DNA from 2 places in the Lactococcus sp. genome. Region 2 is predicted to be linked to the other one. Evidence: predicted binding sites of a transcription regulator. Region 2 holds the regulator's gene; the other holds the start of a gene.

Region 1 (12,305 bases), on a different contig from region 2:
ATGGAATCAATGCTTCAAGACGCAGTGAAATCTCAAAAAACAAGTAAGTTTTATGGAAATTTACAAACGATTAACCCTTCACTCGCAACAAATGTTCAATGGGCTGGTAAAACGGGGACAACGGATGATTATACAGATGTTTGGATGATGTTATCAACGCCTTCAGTTACACTTGGTGGTTGGGCTGGACATGATGATAATTCACCGATGACAAGTAATTCAGGATATATCAATAATGCAGCTTATATTGCACAATTGGTTAATGCGATTAATGCAGCTGATCCAAACATTTTTGGCCCTGGACAAAAATTTACTGATCCAAATACTGATCCAAATGTTACTAAAAGTAAAGTATTGGTTTCTACAGGAGAAAAACCAGGGAAAGTCACAGTTAAACTAGCAAATGGTAAGACTCAAGAAGTCAACCTTGGCGGAGAAACAACGACTAGCTTCTGGGCTACTAAAGCAGGAGCACCTACTACTACCTATGATTTCTCTATAGGTGGGTCAGCTAGTGATATAGCTGCTGGTTGGAAGAAAATTTTACCTTCTTTCAATTTTAGTCAGACTTCCTCATCAAAAAGTAACTAAAAAAACACTAGGATAAATTCCTAGTGTTTTTTTATTAGAATTAGTAGTTTTTGATTTCTGCTACTTTTTCAATATTAAGTGAAGTAATAATCGCTCTCAAGAAAGTTTGAGCTTGGAGAAAATCATCAAGGTTGAAAATAGTTTGATGACTATGGATATAGCGGGCTACTACACCGATTGTTGTTGAAGGAACTCCTCCATTTGCTAAATGAGCGGCACCTGCATCGGTTCCCCCTTTGGCCATGTAAACTTGTGTTTTAACTTTGGCATGATCTGCAGTGTCAAGTAAGAAATTCTTCATTCCAGGAAGCATGATATGACCTGGGTCGAAGAAACGGAGCGTTGTTCCTTCTCCGAGGCGACCATTATCGTCACCGAAGGTATCGCTTGCTGGTGAACAGTCAACGGCAAAAAATAGATCAGGATTGAATTTGGTTGTGGAAACTTTTGCACCACGAAGTCCGACTTCCTCTTGAACATTCGCGCCAATAATTAATGTGACAGGTAATTCTTTGTCGGCTAAAAATTCAAGAAGTTCAAGAATCATTAAGCAACCATAGCGATTATCCCAAGCTTTAGAAATGATATTTTTCCCATTTGCTGACAGAATTGTTTCTGTTTCTGGAATAATTAAATCACCTTGGGCGATTCCAAATTCGGCAGCTTCAGTAGCATTTTCAAATGCACCATCAAAGATGATATCAGAAATCGCTGGGATTTGAGGAGTTACACCAGTTCCGCGAAGAAGGTGTGGAGGAAGACCACCAGTTACAACCGGAATCTTTTTACCTGTACGTGTAAATAGGGTAAAACGTTGACCAGAAACAACTAAGGGGTTCCAACCACCAAGAGGAACAACGCGGAATGTTCCGTCAGCTTTGATTGAGCTGACCATAAATCCGACCTCATCCATGTGAGCCGCAACCATGATTCGTGGGGCATTTTCGACTTTTGAAGCTTTTGTCACAAAAATACCACCAAGTCCGTCAAATTCTGGTTGATAGCCTAGCTCAACCATACGAGCTTTTAAATAGTCGCGAACAGGACCTTCAAAACCAGAAGTGGCTTGAATTTCTGTCAGTGCTTTTACTTTGTCAAATAGTTCCATTTTTCTCCTCCGGGATACTGAAAAATTTACTGACAAATCTGTCAGTAATTCTTTTGATGATTTACACTATAATTATACCAAGAAATATGTTAAAATTTCCATATGAAAAAAATACTAAAGTTTGGTTTGGGAATTGTCGCGGGAGCAGCCGTTGCTCACGCAGCTTATCATGGTTATAAAAACATGGAAGAAGAAATGATTCATGAGCTTACTGATAGAGTCCGACAACATTTTTCTACAAAAAAAATTGATGCTTTTTGGATTTTTGATGAGCCAACTTCTGGTGCCCTTTTTGAAGGGGGAATTGTCAGTAATGATAAATCTATTGCTTTTGAAATCAATGCCAAAACTTTAGAAGTTTTTGAAAAAAAAGAAGAACTTCTTTAGAAAATGGTTAGAATCCATTTGAAAAATACGAAAGGAAATACAGAATGATTATTCCAGAAAATATTGAAAATTTAGCTGAGCTTGTCAAAGGCCCAGAAAAAACAGTCTTCTTTTTCACAGCTGGTTGGTGTGGAGATTGTAATTTTATCAAACCTAAAATGCCAGAAATTGAAACAGAGAATCCAGAATTTAGATTTGTTGAAGTAGACCGTGATGAGTACATGGATCTTGCTATCGAGTGGGGAATTATGGGAATTCCAAGTTTTGTTGTTATTGAAGATGGACAAGAAAAAGCTCGTCTAGTCAATAAATTACGCAAAACCAAAGAAGAAGTGAATACTTTCTTAGCAAGTGCAAAATAAGACTGATTTCTTGAGGTAAAATGGAGTCAAATACTGACCATTGATAAATCCAGAAATATATTCTATAATAATCACTGTTAAGAAATTAAAAGGGAAAATTTAAAAATGATTGCAACATATAACACAAACGTCGGCGATGTTTTAATGCTTATCACGGCAAATGATAGAGGTGAAAAGGTAAACTTTGAACGTAAGGGAAAAGTAGCACGTATCTTTATCGAAGAAACTGGATCAACAGTCGCTTGGAATATTTTTGAAGCCAAGTCATTACTGACAGACTTGTCAGTAAATGGACAAGTCAAATTATCATCTGATGATGTTGAAATCTTGAACAAAGAGCTTGGAAAATCAGGATTTAGCGATGTTCTTGTGCATGATTCGCAACCAAAATTTGTTGTCGCTGAGATTGTAGAAATGCAAGACCATCCAGACTCAGATCATCTTCATATCTGTAAAGTTAATGTTGGTTTTGCTGATCCAGTACAAATTGTTTGTGGTGCACCAAACGCGTCGCTCGGATTAAAAACAGTCGCAGCACTTCCAGGCGCAATGATGCCTAATGGAGCATTGATTTTTCCAGGAGCTCTTCGAGGTGTTCAATCTTATGGAATGCTTTGTTCAGCGCGTGAACTTGAATTACCCGATGCTCCCGATGTTCGTGGAATCATTGAACTTTCATCAGCTTTGGCTGCGGGTACAGCTTTTGATTCAGAAACTATGTGGTAAGCTTAATAATAAATCTGTCAAAATAATTTATTTTGACAGATTTTTTTATCTAATAATTAAAATAATTATTTCACAATGTTCACAAGCGCTTACAAAAGAAAATAGATTGACTTATGCTAAACTGAATAATGTAAAAAGAATTTTACATTTAAAGGAGGCCTATTAGCATGAAAATCGTAGTTATCGGTACAAACCACGCAGGCATTGCTACAGCAAATACATTACTTGAACAATATCCCGGGCATGAAATTGTCATGATTGACCGTAATAGTAACATGAGTTATCTAGGTTGTGGCACAGCAATTTGGGTTGGAAGACAAATTGAAAAACCAGATGAATTATTTTATGCCAAAGCAGAGGATTTTGAGGCAAAAGGGGTAAAAATTTTGACTGAAACAGAAGTTTCAGAAATTGATTTTGCTAATAAGAAAGTTTATGCAAAAACTAAATCTGATGATGAAATAATTGAAGCTTACGACAAGCTTGTTTTAGCAACAGGTTCACGTCCAATTATTCCTAATCTACCAGGCAAAGACCTTAAGGGAATTCATTTTCTGAAACTTTTTCAAGAAGGTCAAGCAATTGACGCAGAATTTGCCAAAGAAAAAGTCAAGCGTATCGCAGTCATTGGTGCAGGATATATCGGTACAGAGATTGCAGAAGCAGCTAAACGTCGGGGTAAAGAAGTTCTTCTCTTTGACGCTGAAAATACTTCGCTTGCTTCATATTATGATGAAGAATTTGCCAAAGGAATGGATGAAAACCTTGCTCAACATGGAATTGAACTTCATTTTGGAGAACTGGCCAAAGAATTTAAAGCGAATGAGGAAGGTTATGTATCACAAATCGTAACCAATAAAGCGACTTATGATGTTGATCTTGTCATCAATTGTATTGGTTTTACTGCCAACAGTGCCTTGGCAAGTGATAAGTTGGCTACCTTCAAAAATGGAGCAATCAAGGTGGATAAACATCAACAAAGTAGTGATCCAGATGTTTACGCGGTAGGTGATGTTGCGACAATTTATTCTAATGCCTTGCAAGATTTTACTTATATCGCTCTTGCCTCAAATGCTGTTCGGTCAGGAATTGTCGCAGGGCACAATATTGGTGGAAAAGAATTAGAATCTGTTGGTGTTCAAGGGTCTAATGGTATTTCGATTTTTGGTTACAATATGACGTCTACAGGACTTTCTGTTAAAGCTGCTAAAAAATTAGGTTTAGAAGTTTCATTTAGTGATTTTGAAGATAAACAAAAAGCTTGGTTTCTTCATGAAAACAACGATAGTGTGAAAATTCGTATCGTATATGAGACAAAAAGTCGCAGAATTATTGGAGCACAACTTGCTAGTAAAAGTGAGATAATTGCAGGAAATATAAATATGTTCAGTTTAGCGATTCAAGAGAAAAAAACAATTGATGAACTAGCTTTGCTTGATTTATTCTTTCTCCCCCACTTCAACAGTCCATATAATTATATGACAGTTGCAGCTTTGAATGCCAAATAAACAATAGAAATCTATCTGCTTGATAGATTTTTTTATTTTTTAGTGACAAATGCTCAAACTTTACGTATAGAAAGTTAGGAGGATTTTATAATGAATAAAACCATGTTGATTGGTCGTTTAACAAACGCACCTGAAATTTCGAAAACAACGAACAATAAATCTTATGTCCGTGTGACTCTGGCAGTCAATCGCCGCTTCAAAAATGAAAAAGGAGAGCGAGAAGCAGACTTTATCTCGATAATTTTATGGGGGAAATCAGCAGAAACATTGGTTTCCTATGCTAAAAAAGGAAGTCTTATTTCTGTAGAGGGAGAGATTAGAACTAGAAATTATACTGATAAAAATGAACAGAAACACTATATTACAGAAATCTTAGGTTTGAGCTATGATTTATTGGAAAGTCGTGCGACTCTTGCCTTAAGAGAAAGCGCTGTAAAGACTGAGGAACTCTTACTTGAAGCTGATGAGCTCCCTTTCTAATTTATTTGATTAAATCTAAATGTTTTCTCTTGACTAAATCTGACCATTGAGATAAAATAAGAATATGTTAGCACTCAAGTATTAAGAGTGCTAAAAATAAAAAATGGAGGAAAGTATAATGTTGAAACCTTTAGAGAATCGCGTAGTTTTACGTGTAAAAGAAGAAGAGGAAAAATCTATGGGCGGAATCGTATTAACGAGCGCTTCCCAAGAAAAACCTCAAACAGCGGAAGTTATTGCTGTCGGTGAAGGGAAAACAACTAATCATGGGACACTGATTTCTCCACTCGTAAAAGTTGGAGATACAGTAATTTTTGAGAAATTTGCCGGAACGACTGTCAAAATGGACGGTGAAGAATTCTTGATTCTCAAAGACTCAGACCTTCTTGCAATTGTAGAGTAAAAATATAAAAGCAATCAATTTTTGATTGTCTTTTGTCTATCTTAAAATCTATTAATTAAAAATATATTCTTAAAAAAGGAGCTAAAATGTCAAAAGAAATTAAATTTTCAAGTGATGCTAGAACAGCGATGATGCGCGGAATTGATATTCTTGCCGATACAGTAAAAACAACTCTTGGGCCAAAAGGGCGTAATGTTGTTCTTGAAAAATCATATGGTTCACCTTTAATTACAAATGATGGTGTTACAATTGCCAAAGAGATTGAACTTGAAGACCATTTTGAAAATATGGGAGCTAAACTTGTTTCGGAAGTTGCTTCAAAAACAAATGATATTGCAGGTGATGGAACAACAACAGCGACAGTTTTGACACAAGCTATTGTTCGTGAAGGATTGAAAAATGTTACTGCAGGTGCAAATCCAGTTGGTATTCGCCGAGGAATTGAACTCGCAGCTGAAACAGCAGTTGCTTCAATTAAAGAAATGGCAATTCCTGTTCACGATAAATCAGCAATCGCTCAAGTTGCTACTGTTTCATCACGTAGTGAAAAAGTTGGGGAATATATTTCTGACGCAATGGAGCGTGTAGGTTCTGACGGAGTTATCACAATCGAAGAATCAAAAGGAATGCAAACAGAGCTTGATGTTGTTGAAGGAATGCAATTTGACCGTGGATACTTGAGTCAATATATGGTTTCTAATACAGAGAAAATGGTTGCTGAGTTAGATAATCCTTATATTCTGATTACGGATAAAAAAATCTCAAATATTCAAGAAATTTTACCGCTTCTTGAACAAATTTTGAAAACAAATCGTCCACTTTTAATTGTTGCTGATGATGTTGATGGAGAAGCATTGCCAACTCTTGTTCTTAATAAGATTAAAGGGGTCTTCAACGTAGTCGCTGTAAAAGCACCGGGATTTGGTGACCGCCGTAAAGCTCAATTGGAAGATTTAGCTATCTTGACAGGTGGTACAGTAATTACTGAAGAACTTGGCCTTGATCTTAAAGATGCTACACTAGAAGCTTTAGGACAAGCTGCTAAAGCCACTGTTGATAAAGATCATACAACAATTGTTGAAGGTGCTGGTTCTGTTGAGGCCATTTCTGATCGTGTGGCTATCATCAAAGCACAAATCGAAAAAACAACTTCTGATTTTGACCGTGAAAAATTGCAAGAGCGCTTAGCGAAATTAGCTGGCGGAGTTGCGGTAGTTAAAGTAGGAGCCGCAACAGAAACAGAACTTAAAGCAATGAAACTTTTGATTGAAGACGCACTTAATGCAACACGTGCTGCTGTTGAAGAAGGTATCGTTTCTGGTGGTGGTACAGCTCTTGTTAATGCCATCGCAGCTTTGGATAAACTTTCAGAAGAAGGCGATATTCAAACGGGAATTAACATCGTTCGCCGTGCCCTTGAAGAACCAGTTCGTCAAATCGCGGCCAATGCAGGATATGAAGGTTCAGTTATCATTGATAAACTTCGTTCAGAAAAAGTTGGTACAGGATTTAATGCAGCGACAGGTCAATGGGTAAATATGATTGAAGAAGGAATCGTTGACCCAGCAAAAGTGACTCGTTCAGCTTTGCAAAATGCAGCTTCTGTTGCTGGATTAATCTTGACTACTGAAGCAGTTGTGGCTAATAAACCAGAACCAGCTGCTCCAGCTATGCCTCCAATGGACCCTAGCATGGGAATGGGTGGTATGATGTAATAAAAAAAGAACCCAAGTGGGTTCTTTTTTTATTTTTTAATGATTAATGTTAGATATCATAAAGGGGACTTGCATGTTCATGGCTGGTATCAAGAATTTTTAATTCATTTTTTGTATCCACATCGTGTTGTTGGAGATAACCGTCCATGGTAAGATGAGCAAGTTCTTTAATATTATTATTTAGACTTAAGTGTCCCAAAAATATTTTTTTTGTTTTATTCCCATGAATGTTAAAGGCTGCTTCGGCACCATCTTCGTTAGATAAATGGCCTTGATCACTTAGAATACGCTGTTTTGTTCGCCAAGGATAGGCACCCATTCTTAGAATTTCAATGTCATGATTAGACTCCATTAGATAAGCATCAGCATTTTCAATGGTTCCACGCATACGATCTGAAACATATCCTGTATCAGTCAACATAACGAAACTTTTATCATCTTTCATGAAACGATAAAATTGTGGGGCAATAGCATCATGGCTGACACCAAAAGATTCAATATCAATATCACCAAATGTCATCGTTTTTCCCATCTCAAAAAGATGTTTTTGCTCAAGAGGAATTTTTCCTAAAGCGTTTTTACCATCAAGTTCAGACCATGTATCTTCATTCGCATAAAGGTCAATCCCATATTTACGGGCGAGCACACCAATTCCTTTGATATGGTCACTATGTTCGTGCGTAATTAAAAGCGCATCAATATCATGGATATCACGGTCAATCTCTGAGAGTAAACTTTCTATTTTTTTTCCAGATAGTCCGGCATCAACAAGAATTTTTTTCTTAGGAGTTTCTAAGTAGAAGGAATTTCCAGTTGATCCAGAGGCTAGAATGGAATATTTAAAGCCATTTTGTTCAGTCATAATGACTATTGTAGCAGAAAAAGTCAGGGATTGCTATGAGACTTATTATTTTATTGGAAATAAATTGAGCTTGAAAAAATTTTTCTTTGATGAAGAAGTCTATGTAAGAAATAATAGATTTTTTCCCCAAAAAAGAGTTCACGGATTTGACAGTGAACTCTTTTTGTAGTTTGAATTAGGAAGGACAATTTTATTCAAAATCATCAGCAGCGTCATCCCAATATTCGGAAGTTTCAGAAGAATATGGCAGTGTGAAACTGAAAGTTGTTCCTTTGCCTTCGCCTTCGGAGCTTGCAAAAATTGTTCCGCCATGTATTTTGACAATGTCATGGACAATAGATAAGCCTAAACCTGTTCCACCTACTTTTGAATTTCTTGAAGCATTATCTACTCGATAGAAACGGTCAAAAATCTTAAGTAAATCAGATTTTGGAATTCCCATTCCTTCGTCTTTAATCGAAATTAAGACATCTCGTTCACGAGTTTCAACGGAAATTGTAATTGTACCACCTTTTGGTGAATATTTAATGGCATTACCAATGATATTATCAATGACTTGGGCGATTTTATCGGTATCAATTTCTACCCAGATTGGCTTGTCAGAATACTTTCTAACGAGTGTAAAATTGGATGAAATTAAATCATTTGATTCAGTTTCTAAAATCTGGTCTAATCGATTAATTTGATAGTCTAAAAAGGCAATTAAATTAATGATTTCTTTATTAAGAACAATTCGATCTTGGTCCATTCTTGACAATGTTAAAAGATCAGAAATCATCCGAATCATCCGATTGGTTTCGGTTAGTGAAACACCGATGAATGAAGAGGCTGTTTCTTTATCATCAATTGCGCCATCTTCTAATGCTTCAAGATAGGCCTTGACGGAAGTAAGAGGAGTTCTTAATTCATGCGAGACGTTAGAAACAAAAAGACGACGTTCACGTTCTGCTTTATCTTGTTCGGTCATGTCGTGCAAGACAGCAATAATTCCTGAAATGAACCCTGACTCACGACGAAAGAGTGCAAATTTGATGTGGAGTGAAATTGATTCATTCCCAGAATCGTGTGTTTCGATGGTTATTTCAGGTTCTTTTTCAAGTAAATCATAAAAGTTATACTGGTCTGCGATTTTCAAAACATCAACAATATTCTTTTCCATTAGAAGCTCATTACTTGTGTTTAGGTAATGGAGGGCTGACTTATTAGCCATGATAATATTACCACGGCGATCTGTGGCAATCACTCCGTCAACCATGTAGGCAAGAATGCTATCTAATTGATTGCGTTGATTTTCAAGATTATTTTGAGTCCGAACAATGTCCTCACCAAGCTTCAAAATTTCTTCATATAATTCATTGATTTCACTTGTCCCTTTTGGAATTTTATCTCTATTCAAATAACCATTTTTTATATCGTTCATTTGTTTAGAAACATTCACAATCATTCGATGTTGCTGATTGAGAAAAACCAGAACAAAAACGAGTGAAAATAAATAATAACCAATAAAAGTACTAAGATGAATGAGATTATAATCGAAATTGCTCATGAAAAGAATGACAAAAAGAAGTAGGTGGGCAACTACTCCTTTAAAAATCATTGAATTAAAAAATTTAATCATGTGGGTTGCTCATGTAATAGCCAACCCCGCGGCGTGTTGAAACGTATTGTGGACGGCTTGGTGTATCTTCAACTTTTTCACGCAAGCGGCGGACTGTAACGTCAACTGTACGCACATCACCAAAGTAATCATAGCCCCAAACTGTTTCCAAAAGATTTTCACGAGTGATAACTTCGCCGAGGTGTTGAGCAAGATAATAAAGTAATTCAAACTCACGGTGTGTGAGGTCAAGTTGTTTATCATTTTTGTAAGCAGCATAATGTGCTGGATTGATACGGAGATTTCCGATAATCAATTCTTTCTTAACATTATCAGTAGATTCAGCAGGTGCGACATTGATACGACGCAAGTTTGCTTTAATACGAGCTAAAAGTTCGCGATTTGAAAATGGTTTAGTGACATAGTCATCTGCACCAAGTTCAAGTCCAATAACTTTATCAAACTCGCTATCTTTAGCTGACACCATGATAATAGGAGTGTCAGAGGTTTTACGGATTTCACGTGCAACATCAAGACCGTCAAGTTTTGGTAACATCAAATCAAGTAAAATAAGGTCAGGTTGTACTTCTTTAAAAGCTTCAAGGGCTTCTTCGCCATCGAAAGCTGTAAATACTTCAAAACCTTCTTTGGTTAAATTAAATTTTACGATATCTGAGATTGGTTTTTCATCATCAACAACAAGAATTTTTTTCATAGTTGTCCTTTCAAGTAGAAATTTTTTTATTGAATATTACTTGGATTTATTTGATTTAACAAACCAAGTAAGCTGTTTCAGTTATATTATACAATTTTTAGTAAAATTACGCAAAAAGTGACCCCTATATTTTTAGAAAAAAGATAAAAAGTTTGATTTTTTGATATAATAGAGGCTATGAATGGAATTTTAATTTCCCTAGAGGGACCTGATGGAGCAGGAAAAACAACAGTTTTGCAAGAAATTTTGCCTGAAATCCAAAAAATGAAGCGTGAAGTTGTCCCAACTCGAGAACCAGGTGGGGTTCGAGTGGCTGAAGAAATTCGTCAAATTATTCTCGATCCAAAGAATACAGAGATTGATTCAAAAACAGAATTGATGCTTTTTGCGGCGGCTCGCCGTTTACATATGCAAGAAAAAATGTTGCCAGCTTTACGAGCAGGTAAGGTTGTCATTGTTGACCGATTTATTGACTCCTCTGTCGCTTATCAGGGTTATGGCCGTGATTTGGGTGTTGAGGTGGTGGATTGGCTTAATTATTTTGCAACAGATGGTTTAAAACCTGATTTGACTTTATATTTTGATATTGATACAGATGTTGCACTTGAACGGATTATGAAAAATCGAGCGGATGAGGTCAATCGCCTAGACTTGGAAAGAGCTGAGATGCACCGAAAAGTTCGAGAGGGTTATTTGGAAATTGTTGCAAAAGAACCTGAGCGTTTTGTAAAAATAGATGCGAGTCAATCTTTGGAAAAGGTTGTAGCTGATACACTTGAAGTTCTGAAAAAAAGATTTGTCAGTGAATTTTAAAGACAACTTAATCTGTCAGCAAATTTAATAAAGTGATAAATACTGACAAAAATAAAAATATACGTAGATGTCAAAAAAAATTTTTTATTTTGTTATTTAAAATAGATTTGGTAAATATTTAGAAAGGTTTCTTGTGGAAATAGTAGATATTCAGCCTCAACTTTATAAGCAATTTTCAACAATTTTGCAACATGGAAAATTAAGCCATGCTTATTTATTTTCAGGTGGATTTGGTTCTTTTGAATTAGCAATTTGGCTGAGTCAAGCCTTATTTTGTGAGAATCCTGAGAATTCTCTTCCTTGTGGGCATTGTCGTTCTTGTCGTCTGGTTGCTCAACAGGAATTTGCCGATTTGCACATCGTTGAACCGGATGGACAGACGATAAAAACAGCACAAATTCGTGATTTGACACAGGTTTTTAGTGAATCTGGTTATGAAGGCAAACAGCAAGTTTTGTTAATTAGGGAAGCAGAAAAAATGCATCCTAATGCGGCAAATGCTCTATTGAAATCTATTGAAGAACCTGAGACAGAAATTGTTGTTTTTTTACTGACAGATAATGAGAACATGATTTTGCAAACGATAAAATCACGGACACAGATTATTAATTTTCGGAAAAACATTCAATTTTTACAAGATTTTCTTGAAAAAAATGGAATTTTAAAAACGCAAGCAGAACTCCTAGCTGAAATTTGTAATTCTACTGACAGAGCTTTAGAATTGGCCCAACAAAGTTGGTTCAATGAAGGACTTCAGAGAATTCAACATTTTGTTAAACTTCTAAAAAAATCAGCTGACGAGGCCTTTTTATACTTGAAAGATTTGGTTGAAATTTTTGATGATAAAGAAAAGCAAAATCAAGCTTTTGAACTTTTATTGCAACTATTTAATCAAGAAAGAATGAGTCAGGAACTTCTAAAAACCTTTCAGGCAATTAAAATGTGGAAAAGTAATGTTCGATTTGAGTCAAGTTTAACTTTTATTGTTCTGTAAAACTTGGTCAGCAACCCTTTAATCAGAAATCTTATATCAGGAGA
Region 2 (12,305 bases):
AAGAAAAAATCAACTTTATTTGGGATTCTGTTCCGATGGAAATCAAAGGAGATGATAAAAAAATTCAATCTGTTGTTTATAAAAATGTTAAAACAGGTGAAGTAACTGAAAAAGCTTTTGGTGGAATATTCATTTATGTAGGACTTGATCCAGTAGCTGAATTTGCTGGTAATCTTGGAATTACTGACGAAGCAGGTTGGATTATTACTGACGACCACATGAGAACAAATATCCCTGGTATCTTTGCCGTGGGAGACGTTCGTCAAAAGGATTTCCGTCAAATCACAACAGCAGTTGGTGATGGTGCTCAAGCAGCTCAAGAAGCTTATAAGTTTGTTGTTGAACTTGGATAAAATAAAAATTACTGACAAAGAAGTCAGTAATTTTTTGTTAAAGGATTCGGAATGACATTTAATAGAAAATATGGTAAACTGTAAGTAACGCAATTTTGAAAAAGGAGATTAGGCTCATCGCCTAAATAATTTATAAGACTATGGAAAAAGTAATTTATGACATTTTGCTTGTTGCAATGCTTGTTGTTTCAGCATTTATTATTATAGCGATTTTCATGCAACCTTCAAAACAAGATGGAGCGGCAGATGCTTTTTCTGGTGGAACGGGTGAATTGTTCGAACGTCGTAAAGCGCGCGGTTTTGAAGCTGTGATGCAGCGTTTTACAGCAATCATGATTGGTTTATGGCTAGTCATTGGATTTGCTCTTGTTGTTTTATCAACACGTTAAAATTGCGGGCTGAAAACAGTCCGTATTTTATTTTTTAAAATTGTGTTAAATGTTTCAATGTCGCAATTGTCAGTGGTAGAATTGATTCTATCAGCCAACTGGGTCTGATAAAATGATTAATACCACTGATAATCATTAGAATATTAGCTAAAAATCGAGCCAATATTTAAAAATATTATAATAAGAAAGGGGCTTCTTGTCCGATTTTTGTGGTCAAGAAAGCTTACTTGAGAGAATAAAAATGAGTATTAGAGAAGTAATTATGGACTATCTTGAGAATAGTTCAAAAAAAGCTCTGTCAGTGGAAGAATTGTCAGTTGCTTTACATATGAATAAGGCCAAAGATTACAAAGTTTTTGTTAAAACTTTGGCTTCACTAGAAGCTGAACACTTGCTTCATTTTACTGCTAAAGGGAAAGTAGAATTAGCAGAACAAGAGGAAGCAAAAGTAGTTATCAGCGGAATTTTCCGAGCAAATGCGGCTGGATTTGGTTTTGTAAGTATTGATGCTGACGAACCAGACGTCTTTATTGGACGCGGGCAAACAGGTTTTGCACTTGATGGAGATGAGGTTTTCATTGAGATTGATAAGAATGCCAACTCCCTAAAAGGAACGGCTGCCGAGGGGCATGTTGTTGAAATTATCCGTCATGAGCTTCATCAAGTCGTTGGAACTTTTGTTGCTTTAAATGAGGAAGAAAAAGAGCAAACTGGACTGATTGGTTTCGTTAAATCTAGAAATAAAAAAATTCCTTATCGAGTTTATCTGGGCGATGAAGGACTCAAACCAGAAAATAAAGCAATTGTTCGTGTAGAAATTACACACTATCCTGATAAAGAATTTCCTCAAACCATGCAAGGACTGGTAACAGAAATTATTGGTCAGGCAAATGATCAAGGGATAGATGTGTTAGAAGTTTTGGCTTCAATGGACATTGTATCAGAGTTTCCAAAAGAGGTTTTGGAGCAAGCTGATTCAGTGCCAGAAGAAGTGCCAGAAAGTGAAATTGCGGGTCGAGTTGATTATCGTAATGAAATGACGTTCACAATTGACGGAGCTGATGCCAAAGACCTTGATGATGCTGTCCATGCCAAACGTTTGGGAAATGGAAATTATGAATTAGGTGTTCATATTGCGGATGTTTCGCACTACGTAACGGAAAATTCACCTTTAGATAAAGAAGCCTATGAACGTGGAACATCAGTTTATGTTACTGACAGAGTGGTACCGATGTTGCCAGAGCGTTTATCAAATGGGATTTGTTCATTGAACCCACGTTTGAATCGCTTGACTCAATCCTGTGTGATGGAAATTAGCCCAGAAGGTCGAGTGGTTAATTATCAAATTTCACAATCAATTATTAAGACAACTGAAAGAATGACTTATGATGCGGTCAATCAAATGATTGCAGGAGATAAAGACACGCTTGAAAAGTATGCTAAAATTGCTGATTCTGTAAAAATTATGGTTGAAATCCATCATATTTTAGAAGCGATGCGTAAACAACGTGGAGCCATTGATTTCGACACGGTAGAGGCAAAAATCATTGTCAATGAAAAAGGTCTACCTATTGAAATTAGAAAACGCAATCGTGGCATTGCTGAACGAATGATTGAATCATTCATGCTTGAAGCCAATGAAACGGTGGCCACTCATTTTGAAGCACATGGCTTGCCATTTATTTATCGGATTCACGAGCAACCAAAAGCAGATAGATTACAACGGTTTATTGATTTTGCAGCAACATTTGGAATGCAAATTGAAGGAACCTCAAACGGAATTGATCAAAAAGTTTTACAAGCCTTCATGAAAAAAATCAAGGGACAACCGGGTGAAATGGTCTTGTCAACAATGCTATTACGCAGTATGCAACAAGCGCGTTATTCAGAAAATAATGAGGGTCACTTTGGTTTAGCTGCCGAAAATTATACTCACTTTACCTCACCTATTCGTCGTTATCCTGATTTGTTGGTTCATCGTTTGATTCGTGAAATTGGTGCGGGTAAAATTCCAGCAAATCTTTTACAAAAATGGGAAGAAAAAATCCCAGAAATTGCGGAGCACTCTAGTCATCGTGAACGTCGAGCGGTTGATGCTGAACGTGAAGTTGAAAAAATGAAAAAAGCCGAGTTCATGGAAGAACATGTGGACGAAGAGTTTGAAGGAATTATTGCTTCAGTCACTCGTTTTGGTATGTTTATTGAACTTGAAAATACAATCGAAGGATTAGTTCATATTTCAACGTTGAAGGGTGATTTTTTCACTTATCATGAACGAATGTTAGCTTTGATTGGTGAAAGAACAGGACTGACTTTTAAAATTGGTCAACCAATTAAAATCAAAGTCGTCAAAGCAGATAAGATGACTGGCGAAATTGACTTTGAGTACCTTCCATCAGAATTAGATTTGATTGATAAATCGGCTAAAGCTAAGAAAAAGCCTGAATCTAAAGGACGCAAAAAATCAAATCAATCCCTTAAAGTTAAATCTGTCGCACCAAAAGCTGCTGGTAAAGCTGGCAGTAAATCAAAAGAGGGTAGAAGTACTGATGGAAAACCTGAATTTGATAAGAAAAAGAAAAAATCGGGCAAAAAACCTTTTTATAGCAAAGCTGCCAAAGGTAAATTTACTGACAAAAAAGAGAATGGCAAAAAATTTACTGATGGAAGAAAAAAAGCACACAAAAGACCTTAAATTTTGAAAGAAGAAATGAAAACTTTGAATTTAAATAAAACAGCATTAGTCATCATCGATTTGCAAAAAGGAATTGCTGGTCGTGAAGGTTTTGCTCCTTATTCTGCACAAGATGTATTGGCTAAAAATAAAGAGCTCGTAACAAGTTTAAAAAATACAGAAGCTTTGATTGTTTTTGTTCATGTTAAAAATTATGGTGGAGAAGCTCTAAAACCAAAAACGGATAATCCCCCTCTTGCACATGGGCAAATACCAGCGGACTTCTCTGATTTTGTCATGCCAGAGGCTTACGATAAAGACTATGACAATGTTATCCATGTTGCTAAACACAACTGGGGGGCCTTTTATGGAACAGATTTAGATGTCCAATTGCGCCGCCGTGGAATTGAAGAAATTGTTCTGAGCGGAATTGCTACAACGATTGGTTGTGATACAACGGCTCGTGAAGCTTTCCAACATGGCTATCAAGTGATTGCCGTAGAAGATGCAATGACTGATTTTAATGGAAGTTTGCATAAGGGAATTGTGGACGGAATTTTCACTAGACTTGGACGAGTGCGTTCAACACAAGAAGTATTAAAAATGATTGAAGAAAGTAAATAAGTTTAGGCCACCCATTTTACTGACAGAGATTTTCGGAGTCTTCGTCAGTAAATTTCCTAAAATATTTAGTGAATAATATGAAAAATCGTTTGAAATTAATTGGAAAAATTATTGTCAGCATTATTTTAGTTTTTGCTGTCATCATCGGCTCATACGTTATCTATGTCTATGCTCAATATCATCGTTTGCCAAATGATATCAAGCAAAGTATCAAAAATCCGCAAACTCAACAAGTTGAATTGGGAAAAACCTATAAAATGATGACATTTAATATTGGTTATGGTTCCTACCCACCTTCTTTTAATTTTTTCATGGATGGTGGTGATGATGTGCGTGCTTACAGCAAATCTGCTGTCAAGTCTGCGATTCAAGAAGATATTAGACTTATTAAAAAAGAAAATCCTGATTTCGGAAATATTCAAGAAATTGATTGGCAAGGAGACCGAAGTCAGCAGGTGAATGAACCTCAGTTGGTACGCGCAGGTCTTCCTGATTATAGCAGTGTATTAACGCAAAATTATGACTCTGCTTATCTATTTTATCCCGTGACAAAACCAATTGGAAAATCCAAATCTGGCATTATGACTTATTCTAAATATGAAATTGAAAATTCAACCAGATATAAGTTACCAATCGAAACCAACTTTAATAAATTTTTTGATTTAGACCGAGCATTTTCTGTCAGCCTTTTACCTATCAAAAATTCAGATAAAAAGTTTGTAATTTTTAATACTCACTTATCAGCATTTATCACAGACCAAAAAATTCAAAAGCAACAATTATTGACACTCTTTGATGCGATGAAAAAGTATGTCAATAAAGGGGATTATGTGATTTGTGGAGCAGACTATAATCATGCCCTAGCTGGTAAAGCTCATCCAGAATTGACTTGGATGAAGGAGTTTCCAACGGAGAATTTGACTAAAGGAATGCGAGTAGTTGCACCAACTAATGCACCAACCGTGCGCTCACTTGATTTTGCTTATCATCAAAATAATCCCAAAAATATTTTTGGAATTATTGACGGATTTCTTGTTTCAAATAATATAAAAGACTTAAAAATACAAACCATTGATAATCAATTTAAATCGTCAGACCATCAACCTGTTCTCATGGACTTTTCTTTAGAAAAATAAAAAGCGCTTAGCGCTTTTTTTGTTCATCTAAAAATGATACCTAGTAAAAGAGTGATAGCAAGTGAGGCATTAAATAGCATAAGATTGTTAATCTGTAAATGGAAAGTTTCTGATTTACTTTGCTTTGCCCTGAATTTTTGAATATTAGAAATGACTCTAACTGAAATGATTAGCATGAGTAGTGACCAAATGGGTAAAATTTTGAGACAAACAGCAAGTAGAATACAAAGTCCAGCAAAAAGATAAAGTCCAGTAAATATTTTTAAACTCAGTGGAATTTTTAAATAATAAGGAAGGGTATAACGTTCGTTACGAATGTCTTGGTCTAAATCGCAAATATTGTCAGAAAACATGATATTAAAATTTTGAACAAAACACATCAAGCCGACTAAAAGTATTGGGAGAAGAATTTTAAAATCCCAAGTCCAAGTCATGAGCCAGTTTTTGTCAAAGCTAATGAAAAAATATCCTTTGTCATAAGAATTAAGATAGACCGCAAGGAAAAATCCAAAAAATCCCTCACAAAGACCGGCTAAAAGTTCACCTAGAGGAAAGCGAGAGAAAGCAAAAGGACCATAGGTATAGAAAATAGCAATCAAAAAACAAAGGCCACCAATGGGAAGAACAGCAAGATTAGTCATGAAAAGAACAACTAGTCCAACAATTACATCAACAACTAAGAAAGACAAGCATATTTTTAAAGCAAGTTTAGGATTAATTGATTTGGCAACGATAATATTCCATTTTTTATATTCAGGGTCAAGCGCCTTTTGATAATCCATTAAATTATTCCAAGCAGAGACAAAAAGATTAATACTCGCTAAACCGATAAAAAAGAAAAATGTGGGCCAAAAGTGGAAGCTTTTAAAATACCAAAGAGCAAAAAGGCAGCCAGCAATTGGTGAGAGCAAAGCCGCTGGTAAAGTTTGAATACGTGTAAAATTAAAGAAAGTTTTTAAAGTCATGATAAGCTGATTATAGCAAAATAAGGGAGATAAAACATAATTCAAATGTACTGACAAAGCTGTCTAAAAAACTTTATTTACTTGACAAGAAAATTGACTGAAAATTTAAATAAAAATGTTATAATAGTATAAAAATTTGAATGGAGAAACAAAATGCGCGCAGTTGTAACAGTAGTCGGAGCAGATAAAATCGGGATTGTCGCTGGAGTCACAGCGACATTATCAGGATTAGAAGCAAATATCATTGAGATTTCACAAACTTTGATGAGTGGAGCTTTTACCATGATGATGGTTGTTGAAACTAGAAACAGTGATTTTTCAGCTTTTCAAGCTGAACTTTCAAGAAAAGGTGAAGCACTTGGCGTTAATATTCATGTTCAAAATGAAGCTATTTTTAACGCGATGCACAAATTGTAATTGACTGACAGAAAAAATTAGTCGACAAATTACTTTTATTATTAAGCATTTTTACTGACAGAGATAAAAAATATTTCTGTCAGTAATATTTTAACCAAAACTAAGGAAATCAAATAATGGACATCCAAAATATCAAAGAAACAATTGCGATGATTGAAGAACAAAATTTCGATATTCGCACAATAACAATGGGGATCAGTCTTCTTGATTGTATTGATGCTGATATTGACAAAGCCGCTGAAAAAATCTATCAAAAAATTGTCAATAAAGCAGGTAAACTTGTCGAAGTCGGCAATGAGATTGGGCACGAACTTGGGATTAAGATTGTGAACAAACGAGTTTCGGTAACGCCAATCGCAATTATTGGTGCAGCAACAGCTGCTGATGATTATACTCCGCTTGCCCTGGCTATGGATCGCGCAGCAAAAGAAATTGGTATTGATTTTATCGGTGGCTATTCGGCACTGGTGCAAAAAGGCTATCAAAAAGGGGATGAGATTTTGATTAAATCTATGCCTAAAGCCCTAGCAGCAACTGAGCGCGTATGTGCATCAGTAAATGTTGGTTCAACTAAGAGCGGAATTAATATGACAGCAGTTCGTGATATGGGTGAAACCATCAAAATTATGTCCAAAGGGGACAAATGGCTCAATGCTAAACTTGTCGTTTTTGCTAATGCTGTAGAAGATAATCCCTTTATGGCAGGGGCTTTTCATGGTGTAGGTGAAGCGGATACGATTATCAATGTTGGGGTTTCAGGGCCAGGTGTTGTTAAACGTGCCCTCGAAAAAGTTCGTGGCGAATCTTTTGATATCTTAGCTGAAACTATCAAGAAAACAGCATTTAAAATTACGAGAATTGGTCAACTGGTTGGACAAATGGCTTCTGAAAGACTGAATGTTGAATTTGGAATTGTTGATTTATCACTTGCACCTACACCGGCAATTGGGGATTCAGTTGCGCGTGTCTTGGAAGAAATGGGCTTAGAAACTGTTGGAACTCATGGAACAACAGCCGCACTTGCCATGCTTAATGATGCCGTGAAAAAAGGCGGAGTTATGGCAGCTGAACGTGTTGGAGGACTTTCAGGAGCCTTTATTCCAGTTTCAGAAGACGAAGGAATGATAGCAGCCGTGAACTCTGGAGCATTAAATATCGAAAAATTAGAAGCGATGACTTGCGTTTGCTCAGTTGGGCTGGACATGATTGCGATTCCTGAAGAAACACCAGCCTCTACCATTGCAGCTATGATTGCTGATGAAGCGGCGATTGGTGTCATTAATCAAAAAACAACTGCTGTTCGTATTATCCCAATGGGTAAAGAAGGAGAGCAAATTGAATTCGGAGGTCTCTTTGGTGTGGCCCCCGTCATGCGTGTCAACAAGGCATCATCAGCAGATTTTATTGCTCGTGGTGGACAAATTCCAGCGCCAATTCACTCATTTAAAAACTAAAATTGACTTCAAGGTCAATTTTTAATATTTTAAAAAAATGAAGAGCGCTTCCAAAAATGATATAATGATAGAAGTGGAAAAACGGAGGTTATTATATGGCTTACAAAGTAAATTTTAAAGAAGTAGAAACGGTCGGGCTAGAAAGTTCGCCCGTAGCAGAGGCTTTGGCAGGTTTACGGGCTAATGAAGCACGATATTTTTGGAATAAATATAAATTTGAATATCTGACTTATCCAGCTAGTGAAAAACAGGAAGAAGTTGCTTTGTTTGAGCAGATTTTACTTGAAGAACGCGATTTGAAATTTTCGGCAAAACTGCTTGAAGTGGCTATTTATGAAAGTGATGAGCTCTACTGGCCAGAATTTTATTATGAAGATGGAATGGTTTTAAATCTGCTTTATGAAAAGGTTGGTCAGGAAGGCAAGAAACCAAAACGTGCGGTCGGCATTAAACTTTCCGTTGGGATGGAAATCCCTAGAGAACTTGAAGGAAAGTTTAAATTTGCGCGTCAACGCTCAAAATTAGCAGGTGAAGTGCGTGGCTCATTCTTTACAGTTAAGCAAGAATGGCTTTAACTGTACAAATAGAAAAAAGATATCGTAAAGCTTTTTTATTAAAATCAAATCATTAAAAAGGGGAGTAGTGATGGTAAATATTTATTTAGTTCGACATGGGAAGACAATGTTCAATACAATTGGACGAGCGCAAGGTTGGTCTGATACACCTTTGACTGAAGCTGGAGAACAAGGAATTATTGAACTTGGCTTAGGTTTTAAAGAAAAAGGAATTAAATTTGATCGGGCCTATTCGTCTGATTCTGGCCGAACAATTCAAACAATGGGCTTTATCTTAGCTAATTCTGATAACGAAGGAATTCCTTATACTTACGATAAAAGAATCCGAGAATGGTGTTTTGGCTCGTTTGACGGAGGCTATGATGGCGAATTGTTTGATGGAGTTTTACCAAGAATATTTACCGAAACTGGGAATAATCATACTGATGAATTTCCGCCTGATGAAGTGATTGCTAATGCAATTTTTGAAGTTGATACGGCAGGCTGGGCTGAACCATGGGAAAAACTTTCAGGTCGTATCATGGATGGTTTTACAGACATTGCTAAAGAATCTGAAGCAAAAGGAGCCAAAAATATTGTTGTTGTCAGCCATGGTATGACCATTGGAACTTTTGTAAAATTGGCTCAACCCGAACTTCCGCGTCCGCATGGTCTTGATAATGGTTCTGTTACTCATTTGACTTTTGAAGACGGAAAATTCACTATCGGAAAAGTTGGGGACATGTCTTATCGAGAAATAGGAAGTGAAAAGTTAGCTAAAAAATGAAAAAAAGAATTACTTTAAGTTTAATTGTGCTTGTTCTTTTAATCGTCGGAGCTTTGGGATTTATATTAATCACAAACAATAAGTCGAATTCAACCAATGAATCAACAAAAAAAACAAGTATTTCATCATCTAAAGAAGAGGCAAAGAAAAAAGACTTACCAGATTCAAAAAGGTCTGACTGGGATTTAGTTTTAGTCAGCCGAGCATCTCCTAAACCTGAAATGAACCCAACATTAGCCACTGTTAATGGGATTCAAGTTGACCAACGGATTGCACCAGCAGTTCAACAATTTTTGGCTGCGGCCCAAGAAATTTCACCAGCCGAGCATCTTATTTCAGGTTATCGGTCAGTTTCATACCAAGAAGGACTCTATCAATCTTATGTTCAAGCAGAAATGAATGGTCAAGGAACGGTCAATAGCACAGGGAATCCTATTTCTGAGGAAGAAGCAATAAAAGATGTACAAACTTATTCTCAACCACCAGGAAGTTCAGAGCATCAAACTGGTCTTGCAATTGATATGAGTAATATTGATAGTTTGAATGAAAGCCAATATGCCAAACAAGTTGCGGCGATTGCTCCCAAATATGGTTTTGTGCTTCGCTTTCCAGATGGTAAAAAAGCAGTCACTGGAATTGGTTATGAAGATTGGCATTTCCGCTATGTTGGTTTAGAAAATGCCAAATACATGACTGAGCACCAATTGACGTTGGAAGAGTATCTTAAATTATTACCAGCTTAAAGGAAATTAGGAACATGTTAAATCGAACTAGACTTTTACTTTATGTGAACGTTGCTCTCTTTATTTACAGCCTGTCAGAAATGATTAAAATCCTTCTTGTTCATAATAATTTCTTTACTCAATTTTTTAATAATCTCTCTAGTAACCTCAAATCTTTAACGGATAAGATTTCGTCAGCAATTACAAGTTGGCAAAGTATTATCTATTTATTGATTTTTGTCTTATTAATCTTTTTGTTATTAAAATTTTGGCGTGTGACTTTTATTCTTTTAGAGATTATTTTGGCACTTTTAATTATTGACTATGTTTTGCTTTTTGTTCAACATCAAGTTGGATTTGAAAATCTTTTTATTATTGCTGTAGTGGTAGTTACACTAATGAATATCTGGCAGACATCCAAAGATTCTAATCTTTTATAACGGAAATTAGCACTCTAACAAAAAGAGTGCTAATTTTTATGTCTTTTTTCTTGACAAGGTATAAACAAAGGGTTATAATAAACTTGTTAGCACTTAGAGGTAAAGAGTGCTAAAAGAAAAAACTTAGAGATAAAGAAAGGAGCAGCTATGATTACAGAACGTCAAAGACAAATTTTAAATTTGATTGTTTCACTTTATGCTAAGGACCATACACCAATCGGTTCAAAATCGCTCCTTGATAGTATCCAAGCCTCTAGCGCAACCATTCGAAATGATATGAAAGCTTTGGAAAGGCTGGGTTTGATTCAAAAGGAACATACCTCAAGTGGACGCATTCCGAGCGTTTCGGGCTATAAGTATTTTGTGGAAAATGTCATCCAGTTAGAAGAGTTCAGTCAAAATGACTTGTTCAAAGTGATGAAAGCTTTTGATGGCGATTTTTATCGCTTGTCCGATTTGTTTAAAACTGCGGCTAAAAGCTTATCAGAACTAACAGGATTGACGAGTTTTGTTCTTAATGCTCCGCAACGTGACCAACAATTAGTCTCATTTGAAATGGTTATGCTTGATAATCACTCGGTACTCTCGGTCATTACTTTGGGAACTGGTGAGGTAAGAACAAATCAATTTATTTTACCAAAATCAATGACAGAAGCAGATTTAGCTGTTTTTAGCAACTTGGTTAAGGAACGATTAGTCGGTAAAAAAGTGATTGATATTCACTATACGTTACGCACTGAAATTCCACAAATTGTTCAACGCTATTTTAAGGTCACGAGTGAAGTTTTACAACTCTTTGAATCAATCTTTGATGATTTATTCAAAGAACATCTGACAGTCGCTGGTCGTAAAAATATTTTTGACTATGCGACGGATAATCTTGCAGAGCTCTATAAACTCTTTAGTGATGATGAGCGAATGCTTCATGAAATTCGCGAGATTACAAATAATGATGAAATGAGAGCTGTTAAATTTGATAATGATGAAAAATTTATGAAAAATTTAACAATTATCTCGCAAAAATTTGTCATTCCTTATCGTGGATTTGGTACATTGACAGTTGTAGGACCTGTAGAAATGGATTATCAAAGAACTTTATCAGTTCTTGATTTAGTTGCTAAAGTTCTAACAATGAAATTAAGTGATTATTATCGTTACCTTGATGGTAACCATTATGAAATTAGTAAATGATTAAAAAGTTATTTAAAAAAGGAGGGCCTATGTCCGAAGAAACTAAAGAAGAAATCAAAAACGAAAAAGTTGATGAAGAAGTGACTGAGGAGTTAACAGAAGAAGCGCTTGAAGATATCGTTGAAGAAGAAATCAATGAACTTGATGAAGCGCAAAAGTTAGCAACTGAGTGGGAAAATAAATTCCTTCGTGTTTCTGCTGAAATGCAAAATGTGCAACGTCGCGGAAATGAAGAACGTTTACAACTTGTCAAGTATCGCTCGCAAGATTTAGCAAAAAAAATCTTGTCTTCATTAGATAATCTTGAACGTGCACTTGCTGTTGAAGGTTTGACAGATGATGTTAAAAAAGGGCTTGAAATGGTACAAGAAAGTTTAATTTCAGCCCTTAAAGAAGAAGGGGTTGAAGAAGTTTCTTATGAAAGTTTCGACCATAACCTTCACATGGCTGTTCAAACTGTCCCAGCTGATGACGAACATCCAGCTGACAGCATTGTGCAAGTCTTCCAAAAAGGCTACCAACTTCACGAACGTTTACTACGTCCTGCAATGGTTGTTGTAGCACAGTAATTTAATAAAAAATATTGACCGCAAAGTCTT

Evidence for each region. Region 2 encodes HrcA, which represses chaperone genes, less so after heat shock. Its sites were predicted from a motif close to TTAGCACTCNNNNNNNNNGAGTGCTAA; they were not measured.
Region 1: groES (co-chaperone GroES) is a predicted target of HrcA. The motif match lies at 5,230-5,256, and genes of this name have one in related genera.

What each region holds. Positions count from the first base shown of each region.
Region 1 is NZ_JAVXIY010000008.1:131,289-143,593, reverse strand. Features, by position in the region: gene RSC39_RS09600 (transglycosylase domain-containing protein) at 1-591, shown strand, start outside; gene pepA (glutamyl aminopeptidase) at 632-1,699, opposite strand; gene RSC39_RS09590 (hypothetical protein) at 1,802-2,086, shown strand; gene RSC39_RS09585 (thioredoxin family protein) at 2,131-2,448, shown strand; gene RSC39_RS09580 (YtpR family tRNA-binding protein) at 2,554-3,174, shown strand; gene RSC39_RS09575 (FAD-dependent oxidoreductase) at 3,342-4,682, shown strand; gene RSC39_RS09570 (single-stranded DNA-binding protein) at 4,773-5,162, shown strand; gene groES (co-chaperone GroES) at 5,281-5,565, shown strand; gene groL (chaperonin GroEL) at 5,652-7,280, shown strand; gene RSC39_RS09555 (MBL fold metallo-hydrolase) at 7,330-8,142, opposite strand; gene RSC39_RS09550 (ATP-binding protein) at 8,333-9,688, opposite strand; gene yycF (response regulator YycF) at 9,753-10,454, opposite strand; gene tmk (dTMP kinase) at 10,632-11,267, shown strand; gene RSC39_RS09535 (DNA polymerase III subunit delta') at 11,401-12,261, shown strand.
Region 2 is NZ_JAVXIY010000012.1:36,279-48,583, forward strand. Features, by position in the region: gene trxB (thioredoxin-disulfide reductase) at 1-353, shown strand, start outside; gene secG (preprotein translocase subunit SecG) at 494-742, shown strand; gene rnr (ribonuclease R) at 984-3,437, shown strand; gene RSC39_RS11175 (isochorismatase family protein) at 3,453-4,040, shown strand; gene RSC39_RS11180 (endonuclease/exonuclease/phosphatase family protein) at 4,118-5,176, shown strand; gene RSC39_RS11185 (UbiA family prenyltransferase) at 5,200-6,141, opposite strand; gene RSC39_RS11190 (ACT domain-containing protein) at 6,295-6,558, shown strand; gene RSC39_RS11195 (DUF711 family protein) at 6,675-8,012, shown strand; gene RSC39_RS11200 (hypothetical protein) at 8,108-8,587, shown strand; gene RSC39_RS11205 (histidine phosphatase family protein) at 8,658-9,353, shown strand; gene RSC39_RS11210 (D-alanyl-D-alanine carboxypeptidase family protein) at 9,350-10,096, shown strand; gene RSC39_RS11215 (hypothetical protein) at 10,111-10,515, shown strand; gene hrcA (heat-inducible transcriptional repressor HrcA) at 10,663-11,706, shown strand; gene grpE (nucleotide exchange factor GrpE) at 11,736-12,275, shown strand.